3 regions of the Polaromonas sp. P1_H6 genome follow, and region 1 is predicted to be linked to each of the others. Evidence: predicted binding sites of a transcription regulator. Region 1 holds the regulator's gene; each other region holds the start of a gene.
What was found. Region 1 encodes sigma-54, which starts transcription at its own class of promoters, with help from an activator protein. Its sites were predicted from a motif close to TGGCANGNAANCTGCTTT; they were not measured.

Region 1 (3,256 bases):
GCCGTCCAGCCCGCGTAGTTTTTCTTCCAGTGCGCGGCCAGCTGTGGAAAGAAGTCGGCCGCTTCCTCGCCCCAGGCGTTCTGCGCCTGCTCGCGGCCCGGGTTGGCCGAGCGGTCGCGCGGGGTTTCGAAGGCCGGCTCTTCGCGCGTGTCACCGCTGTCCTGGTTCAGCGGCTGGCCGAACTCGTCGATGGGCTGGTTGCGGTGGTCGTGCTGGACTTCCCGGCTCTGCTGGCGGCGCTGGTCGCGGCCCTGCACACCGGTGATACCGGCCACGCCGGCTACATCGATACGTTCGCCATAGGGCGGGTTCACCAGCATCACGCCCGAGGGCGCGGGTGGCATGCGCTGCAGCGCGTCGCCGCCGCGGAATTCCACCGCATTGGCCACGCCGGCGCGCTCGGCATTGCGTTCGGCGAAATCGACCATGCGGAAGGACACATCGCTGCCGAACACCGGCGCCGTGGGTTCGGTGATGGCGGCCTCGGCCTGGTCCAGCAGGCCGTCCCACACATGGCCCTGGAAGGGCAGGTATTTCTGGAAGGCGAAACGGCGGTTGATGCCTGGCGCGATGTTGCAGGCGATCTGCGCCGCCTCGATGGCGATGGTGCCCGAGCCGCAGCAGGGGTCGTAGAGCGGAACGCCGTCCTTGCACAGCTGGTCCCAGCCGCTGGCGGCGATCATCGCGGCGGCCAGGGTTTCTTTCAGTGGCGCATCGCCCTTGTCTTCGCGCCAGCCGCGTTTGAACAGGGGCTCACCCGAGGTGTCGATGTAAATCGTGACGGTGTCCGTCGTCAGGTGCACATAGACGCGCACGTCGGGCCAGCGCGTATCGACGCTGGGCCGCACGTCGTCGAACTTGGCGCGGAAGCGGTCGGCGATGGCGTCCTTGATCTTCAGCGCCGCGAAGTTCAGGCTCTGCAGCGGGCTGTGCTGGGCGGTGATCTCAACCTTGAAGGTCTGCTTGGGCGTGAACCAGATTTCCCAGGCCACGTTGGCGGCGGCGTTGTAAAGGTCTTGTTCACTGCGGTACTGGTTGTGCTGCAACTCGATCAGCACGCGCTGGGCCAGGCGGCTGTGCAGGTTGAGCTGCAGCGCGTCGCGCCAGGAAGCCTGCAACTGCACGCCGGCGCGCCAGGCCTTGCCCTGGATGCCGGTGACGCGCTGCACCTCGGTGGCCAGCAAGGCCTCGACGCCGGCGGCGCACGGTAAAAACAATTGGAGCTGGTTCATGTCGGACTCTTCAAAAGGGCTGCTGGAAATTCGATTATCGGGATGCAGGGCAAGGCGCACGGAGCGCAGGAACCGGAATGCACTTGGGTGCATGAGGATTCCGAGCACCGCGCAACGCCGCCATGCGCCCGAGAATCGGATTTACAGTGATTTGCGTAAATTAGCCGGCGCGATGCGCAAAGCCTCTCGGTACTTGGCCACGGTGCGGCGCGCGCATTCGATGCCCTGCTCCTTGAGCATTTCGGAAATCTGGTTGTCGCTGAGCGGCTTTTTCAGGCTCTCGGAGGAGACGAACTGCTTGATCAGCGCGCGCACGGCGGTGCTGGAAGCGTTGCCGCCGGTTTCGGTGCCCAGCGCGGAGCCGAAGAAGTATTTGAGCTCAAAAGTGCCGAAGGGCGTGCCCATGTACTTGGCGGTGGTCACGCGCGAAATCGTGGACTCATGCAGGCCCAGTTCGTCGGCGATCTCGCGCAGCACCAGCGGGCGCATGGCGAGTTCGCCGTGCGTGAAGAAGTTTTTCTGCCGCTCGACGATGGCGCTGCTCACGCGCAGGATGGTGTCGAAGCGCTGCTGGATGTTCTTGATGAACCAGCGCGCCTCCTGCAGACGCTGCTGTAGCGCCTGGCCGCCCTGGCCCTTGTGCTGCTTGAGGGCGTTGGCGTAGATGTCGTGCACGCGCAGGCGCGGCATCACGTCGCCGTTGAGCGAGACCTTGAAACCCCGGCCCGACTTCACGACGATGACGTCGGGCACGATCAGGTTGCGCTCCACGTTCACGAAGCGGCGGCCGGGTTTGGGGTCGAGCCGGCCTATCACGGCAATCGCGCCCCGGACGGCGGCTTCGGTGAATCCGCACAGGTGCGACAGGCGCTTCAGGTCGCGTTTGGCCAGCAGCTCCATGGGCTGCTTGCACATGGCGATAGCGGCGCGGGTCTCTTCGCAGTCCTTGCAGTCCAGCAACTGCAGGCCCAGGCATTCGGCCAGGTTGCGCGCGCCCACGCCGGCCGGCTCCATGTGGTGCAGCAGCTTGAGCGCCATGGCAAAACGCTGCTCAAGGTCCTCGGCCTGTTCCAGGTCATCCCCGGCCAGGCCCGCCGCGAGCGAGGCCAGGCTGTCTTCGAGGTAGCCGTCGTCATTGAGCGACTCGATCAGGAAATGCAGGGCCGCGCGGTCCTCTTCGGACAGGCGCAGGCCCAACGACTGGCGGTGCAAATGGTCTTGCAGCGACTCGTGGGCGCCCGTCAGGTCGGAGGCCTCAGTGTCGCCCTCGTCGTTGTTGTTCTTGCGCGCCGGCGCATCGCTGCCCCATTCGCTGTCGTCGGGCGTGGTCTCCACCGTGCCGTCGCCTTCCCAGCTTTCCTCGAGCTTGGGTTCGGCGCTGACCTCGGCATCGGCGGGGGCCGAAGTCCCGGCATCCTCCGCGCCGCCGCCCGTCGAATCCGCCGCGGATTCAAACTCGCGGCTGTCCTGGCTGACCGGCGTGTTGAGGTGCTCCAGGCCGAACTCTTCGCGCACGGCGGTTTCTTCCGCCACCTCGAGAAACGGGTTTTCGTCGAGCATCTGCTCGACCTCCTGGCTCAGCTCGAGCGTCGACAGCTGCAGCAGCCGTATCGACTGCTGCAGCTGGGGCGTCAGCGCAAGGTGCTGCGAGACGCGGAGCGAGAGGCCCTGCTTCATGTCAAGGAGCTTTGATCGAAGCGCAGAAAAAGTGCGAGCAGGGGCCGCGGAACTGGCTTTGCCAGGCCGCAGGCGCCGCCCCCTCGGGGGGGAGGGAGCTACACGAAGTGAGCGACAACAGGGGGAGTGTCATCCTACATCTTGAAGTGTTCACCGAGGTACACGCGTCGCACATCGGCGTTGTTCACGATCTCGGAGGGCGTGCCCTGGGCCAGCACGTGGCCGTCGCTGATGATGTAGGCGTGGTCGCAGATGCCCAGCGTTTCGCGCACGTTGTGGTCGGTGATCAGCACGCCGATGCCGCGCGACTTCAGGAAGCCGATGATGCGCTGGATCTCGATCACGGC
Region 2 (3,256 bases), on a different contig from region 1:
CTTTCATGGCCATGGCCGCGCTGCAGACCGGCAAGCGCTCGCCGACCTTCATCGTCAACGACAACGCCTCCTGGACTTTCGGCGGCCACACCTTCCGCAGCCACGGCGACATCGCGTTGGGCGCGGTCGACATGTACCGGTCCATCGTCAAGTCCAGCAATGTGTATTACTACTCGCTGGCCAATGAGCTCGGCGTGGACGCCATGCACGACTTCATGAAGCCGCTGGGTTTCGGCCAGATCACGGGTATCGACATCAACGGCGAGGTGCGCGGCGTGCTGCCCAGCCAGGAATGGAAGCGCAAGGCCTACAAGCGGCCCGAGCAGCAAAGGTGGTATCCCGGTGAAACGATTTCCCTGGGCATAGGCCAGGGCTACAACACCTTCACCATGCTGCAGCTGGCGCAGGCCACGGCGGCGCTGGCCAACGGCGGCGTCAAGCACAAGCCGCGCCTGGTCATCGGCACGCAGGACCCGGTCACGCGGGTGATGCACCCGCTGCAGGCCAGCCCGCCCGAGGACCTGGGCTACAAGCCGGAGAACGTGGCCATCGTGCGCAAGGCGCTGGTCGGCGTCACGCAGGAGGGCACCTCGGCGCGGGTGTTTGCCGGCGCGGGTTACCTCTCGGGCGGCAAGACCGGCACCGCCCAGGCCGTGACCATAGGCCAGAAAGACAAGTACAACAGCGCCAAGATGGAAGAGCACCAGCGCGACCACGCGGTGTACATGGCCTTCGCGCCGGCCGAGGACCCGAAGATCGCGCTAGCCGTGATCGTGGAAAACGCCGGCTGGGGCGCCGGCGTGGCAGCGCCCATCGCGCGCCGGGTATTTGACTACGTGCTGCTGGGCCAGTACCCCAGCGAAGAAGACATGGTGGCGGTGCAAAAAGGCCTGGCCGCCGCTCCCGTCGGCAAGCCGCGCCAGGCGGCCGAGATGGCCAGCCTGCTTTCAGCCCCGACCTCCGGGCCCACCACCGCCGCCGCAGCGGCGGCCGCCAAGGCCAAGGCAGCGGCCATCGCCGAAGCGCTCAGCAAGCTGGTCCCGCCCATGGCTGCGGCCGGCATCAATCCCGACTGAACTCCCGGCTGCCGGGCACCCCGGAAAACGACAGGCATAAAAAAAGCGCTGGGGTTACCAGCGCTTTTTGCAGCAGGGCATCTTGTGGAATGCCTTGTTGCCTGTGTGTACTTCTAATGGCTCTCTCGTGTCTCCTCGGCTCCTCGCGTTGCGAGCAGCAAGGCTCGTCAGCAAGTCGTCCAATGTAGCCCGCGCACTGACATAGTGCATTGGGGGTTTCCCGCCCCCGGGATTTTGCGGATGGGCGGCTACGGTCCCTGGTGCGGCGTGCCATAGCATGGCGCCCGGCGTGCACCGCGTATACGCATTTGCACTGAAAACCGCCCAAATCTTCCCTATTAAGTGCTGGCATGAGTTATGCCTGCTGCCTTCTGACTGTTACCAATTGTTGGCTGGCTGCAAGAAAGGCGGGCATGTATGCACCTGAAGAGTGTTATGGCGTGGGGCTTGTCGATCTGGATGGGCATAGCCTGCCAGCAGGCCATGGCGCAGGCGCCTGCCGCGCCGGCTGCCGCTCCCTCGGTGGCGGCTTCCGGCGTGGTTACCGAAGTTCCGGTGCCCGTTGCCGCTCCCGCGCCACCGCCGGCGGCTCTCGCGGCAGCGGCTGCGGTTTCGGTTCCCGCCGCACCGGCATCCGCCCCGCCGCCCGCGCCCCTGACCCGCCCGGGCCTGGTGGGGGCGGAGACCCTCAGCGGCGCCGACACCGCCTGGATGATGACCTCTACCGCACTGGTGCTGCTCATGACGCTGCCGGGCATCGCCCTTTTTTACGGCGGCATGGTGCGCAAAAAGAGCGTGCTCAACGTCATGGCCTGCGTTGTCGCCATTTGTGCGGTGGTAAGCCTCCTGTGGTTCGCCGTGGGGTATTCGATCGCTTTCACCCCCGGCAGCAGTGCCTGGGGCCACTACTTCGGCGGCACCGAGCGCTTCTGGTTCGCCGGGCTGGATTACGTGAAGGACGCGCAGAAGGTCGCGGTCAGCCACGTCGCGCCCAACATCCCGGAATCGGTCTATGCGATGTTCCAGCTGACCTTCGCCATCATCACGGCGGCGCTGGTGGTCGGTTCCTTCGTCGAACGCATGCGCTTTTCCGCCATGCTGATCTTCATGTCGCTGTGGACGGTCGCTGTGTATGCCCCCATCGCCCACTGGGTCTGGGAGCCCAACGGCTGGCTGGCCCGCATGGGCGCGCTGGATTTCGCCGGCGGCTCCGTGGTGCACATCAATGCCGGCATCGCCGGGCTGGTCTGCGCCTACGTGCTCGGGCCGCGCCACGGCTACGGCCGCGAGCCCTTCACACCCTTCAACCTGGGCCTGACCATGGCCGGCGCCGGCATGCTGTGGGTGGGCTGGTTCGGCTTCAACGCCGGTTCCGCGGTGGCTTCCGACGGCCGGGCGGGCCTGGCCATGGCGGTCACGCACATCGCGGCCGCGGCCGGCGCGCTGTCGTGGATGGCGGCCGAGTGGGCGGTGCGCGGCCGGCCCTCGCTGCTGGGCCTGTGCTCGGGCCTGGTGGCCGGCCTGGTCGCGATCACGCCGGCGGCCGGTTTTGTCTCGCCGCGCGCGGCGCTGGTGTTCGGCGTGGCCGCGGGGCTGGCCTGCTACTGGGGCGCCACCGGCCTGAAGCGCCTGCTCAACGCCGACGACTCGCTGGACGTGTTCGGCGTGCACGGGGTGGGCGGTATCGTCGGCTCACTGCTCACGGGCGTGTTCGCCAGCAAGGCGATTTCGGGCGCGGAAGGCAGTGTGCTGACGCAGGCCATAGGCGCGGGCGCGGTCATGCTGTACAGCCTGTTCATGACGGCGCTGGCTTTGTGGGTCACCTCGCTGGTCGTCAGCCTGCGCGTCAGCGAGGCCTCGGAGAGCGACGGCCTGGACATCACCCAGCATGCCGAACGCCTTGGCACCTGATGTGCCGGCATTCACTTTGAAGGACACACACCATGCCTTCCAGCGAAAAAATCGCCATCGCCGCCCATCTCCACGTGTTGCTGCGCCGCAAGACCGGCCGGGTGACCGACACCGAGTGGATGGCCGGCAACCTTGAGTACGCGGCCGAGATCGCGCGCTTTGCGCGCGAGAAGGCGGCCGAAGAGGGGCACCCCGACCTGGCCGTCTGGGCCGACAGGCTCGAGGAAATCATGGCCGTGCCCGACCCCAAGCCGCGCCTGCCGCTGGTC
Region 3 (3,256 bases), on a different contig from region 1:
CAGTATCCGCCCCTCTGACAGCAGCCGCTCAATAAGCGAGAACGGGCGAAGATCGTAGCCGGCCCACAGCCATTGCGCACGCCCCAGGAGTACATACACTGCCCCTCCCGCCAGCAAAAAACCTGTCACAGTAATAAAGCCACGACTAAAACGGTCCAGCTTGCCGGATGAGGCTCTGCGCAGAATCACCTCCCAGGCAAGTACAAACAGAGGCAAAAGCACGCCTGTTTCTTTGCTGAGAAAGGACAGCGGCCAGAAAATCGCCCACGCCAGCAGGATCCAGGCGGCACCAGTCTGGCCACCTCGTTCCCGTCCGCCTATATGAAGCAGCAGGGCGGCGAGAAGAAAAAAAGCGGACAAGCTCGTCATGCGCTGCACCACGAGCAGAACAGGAAGAAGCTGGATAGGCTGCAGCAGCCACAAGGCAGTCACAGCGCCGGATGCGATCAGCGTGTTGCTTTGTTTCGCCGCGGACGTGGCGGTGGTCAGGATGCGGTGCGCCAGGCAAAACACCAGGAAACCACAAGCCAGGTGGATCGCAAGATTGGTCGCCTTGAACACAAACGGATTGAAACCGCTGAAATAATAATTGAGCGCAAAACTCAGTTGGGCTACCGGACGCCCGGAAGGGCCCGCGCCGCCGCTCAGGAGCGCTTGATGAATCGACTCCAACGAAAGGTTTTCCAGGCGCACGCCTTGCGCAAAGAGGATGCTGGGTCCGTCATCGAAAAAGAAGCCTCCCTGCAAACCTGGCCCATAAACGGCCACAAGAACTGAACCGACGACGAGTGCAGCCAGCGCAATAATGTGCGAAGTTCGCATGGAAATGGAGAGCGTAGAGGCAAAGAAAAAAGCCCCTTGGCGAAAGGCCAAGGGGCTTTTTTGATACTTCAATCGATCAGAAATCTTTGCAAGAGCTTGGCAGGTACTTGGCTTCGACGGGGCTGGTGCCGCCGCCGCAGCTCCACTTCACCTGGCCGGTAGTCGTGTCATTAACTTGGCCACGCAATACCACCGTCTTGCCGGAAGCACCGGTAGGCAGGCCAGCGGCGGATTGGGTAATCACGATGATGTCACCCTGGGTGGAAGATGTGCCGCTATAGGTCACGGAAGCCACATACTTCGAAGTTTGATTTTGCACACCCATGGACAGTGCCGACAGCGTCATGGTGTTCTTCTGTGCGTAGGTTTCCGCGACGGCCGTACGGCCAGAGGAACCGGCCAGGATCACTTCAGACATTTTGGCGCGAACCATGTAGTCCTGGTAAGCAGGCAAAGCCACGGCGGCCAGAATACCGATGATCGCGACAACGATCATCAATTCGATCAGGGTAAAACCCTGCTGGAGGGAACGTTTCATAAAAAACTCCTTAGATGAAAAGCAATAAAAACCAAAAAGGCCTTAGAACTCAGCAGTTTTCATGCCAGTACCTGCCCCCTCTTGAACACCATGTTCCTGCCATGGAGATCGCTGGGAAAACAGGGTTTCTGGCGCAGTTTTTGTCACCTTGAATTTTTGACGTGACACTTTTGTCACGTCAGAATTGGCGGGCTCCGACCGTTTATCTAACCCGCTGAATCACCCAACGCGTCATCTCGTCCGCGTAGTCTGCTGGAATACCGGCATCGAGAAGCGTCCATTTGAAAACGTTCCCAAGCTGGGCTTTCTTGTAGGTGTTCAATTTATGCTGTGCCTTGAATTGAACAATCTGCACCGCCATTTTCTCCAAGGTGTAATCGACTTTTTTGGCAAATTCCTTGTCCTTCTTTTCCGCTACCTTGGGAATTTTTTCCAGGAAAAACCGCGCAAGAGACGCGCCGAATTTTTTTGCCTCGCCGGCGTCAAACCAAGCCAATGCCATATCGATCCCTGATAGTGTTGCTCGTGCGCTGATTATAGAATCAGCAACGTTTCGCACCAAAGACCAAGCGCTGACGCTTTAGCCGGCGCTTGATTCACGCAATCCCGGCCAGCGCCAGCAGCCTACAAAGTCAGCGAACCATGGGCCTTTTTGATCGATTCGCGTCACGCATAAGCATCCCCCCAAAATCTACCAGCGACGCGGCTTCAGGTTCCGGCCTGGAAGCCGGGCAGTGGCTGGACAAGGGCCTGTTGCTCGAGCAACAGGGCCAAATTAACGAGGCTTTAAGCTGCTACGAATCGGCTGTCAGGCTGGCGCCGACGCTCGCGCGGGCCCATTTCAACCGCGGCAACATTCTGCTGGACCGCGGCGACGCTCAGAATGCATTGGACGCCTATCTGGAGGCCATCAAGCACAAACCGGATTCGGCCGCTGCGCATTTCAACATCGGCAACGCCCATCTACGCCTTGGAGCACCAGAAGCCGCCGTCGCGGCCTACCGGCAGGCCCTGGCGATCAAGCCTGATTTTGCGGATGCCCACGCCGCGCTTGAGTTGGCGCTTGGGCTTGAGTCCGATCAAGTCGAGGCCTATTTCCATCAAGGCCTCGCCGAGCAGAATCTCGAGCGGCTCGATCATGCAAAAGCGCTCTATCGCCAGGCCCTGGCCATCAAGCCGGATCACATAGCTGCTTGCAACAACCTCGGCAGCATCTTGCTTCGCGAAGGGAAGGCCGATATGGCCGCTCCCTACTTCCGGCGTGCGTCCGAGGCGGATCCCACGAACGCGGCAACGCAGATGAACCTCGGTGATGCCCTGAAAGCCCTTGGGCAGATTGAGGAAGCGCTTGACAGCTACCGCCGGTCGGTGGAAGCCGGACCCGACGACGCAGCGGCACTGGTTCGGCTCGGTAATACACAAGGAGACCAAGGCCAGCTGAGGGAGGCCATCACCAGCTACCGCCGCGCATTGGAAATTGAGCCCGACAACGCCGAGGCCAACCTGAACCAGGGTGTCGCCTTGCTGGAGCTCGGACACCTTGATTCCGCGGAAAAGTGCATCCGTCGCACCCTTGAGATCGAATCTGGCTCGGCGGAAGCACATAACAACCTGGGCCTCGTCATGCGGAGACGGCAGAACATGGACGCCGCCTTGGTTTGTTTTCAAAAAGCATTGTCCCTTCGACCCAAGTTCGCGGAAGCGCATGTGAATATTGGCAGCGTGTTGCAGGCACTCGGGCAAATTGATGCCGCGGCACAAAGCTATCGTCAGGCGCTGGACATCGCCCCCGATTCCGCCATCGCGCACTCCAACTACGGTAGCGTATTGGAGCAACTCGACAAACTCGAGTTGGCCGAGGCAAGTTTTTTTCGGGCACTGGAAATCAACCCGGAG

Region 2: the regulator sigma-54 is predicted to act here: its motif matches at 1,423-1,440, upstream of AC1D1F_RS16615 (ammonium transporter).
Region 3: the regulator sigma-54 is predicted to act here: its motif matches at 1,410-1,427, upstream of AC1D1F_RS21090 (pilin).

The regions. Positions count from the first base shown of each region.
Region 1 is NZ_JBFUCN010000022.1:67,645-70,900, forward strand. Features, by position in the region: gene AC1D1F_RS18530 (THUMP domain-containing class I SAM-dependent RNA methyltransferase) at 1-1,232, opposite strand, end outside; gene AC1D1F_RS18535 (RNA polymerase factor sigma-54) at 1,374-2,909, opposite strand; gene lptB (LPS export ABC transporter ATP-binding protein) at 3,044-3,256, opposite strand, start outside.
Region 2 is NZ_JBFUCN010000018.1:36,450-39,705, reverse strand. Features, by position in the region: gene mrdA (penicillin-binding protein 2) at 1-1,076, shown strand, start outside; gene AC1D1F_RS16615 (ammonium transporter) at 1,494-2,987, shown strand; gene AC1D1F_RS16610 (hypothetical protein) at 3,020-3,256, shown strand, end outside.
Region 3 is NZ_JBFUCN010000029.1:89,113-92,368, forward strand. Features, by position in the region: gene AC1D1F_RS21085 (tetratricopeptide repeat protein) at 1-873, opposite strand, end outside; gene AC1D1F_RS21090 (pilin) at 899-1,360, opposite strand; gene AC1D1F_RS21095 (hypothetical protein) at 1,563-1,862, opposite strand; gene AC1D1F_RS21100 (tetratricopeptide repeat protein) at 2,003-3,256, shown strand, end outside.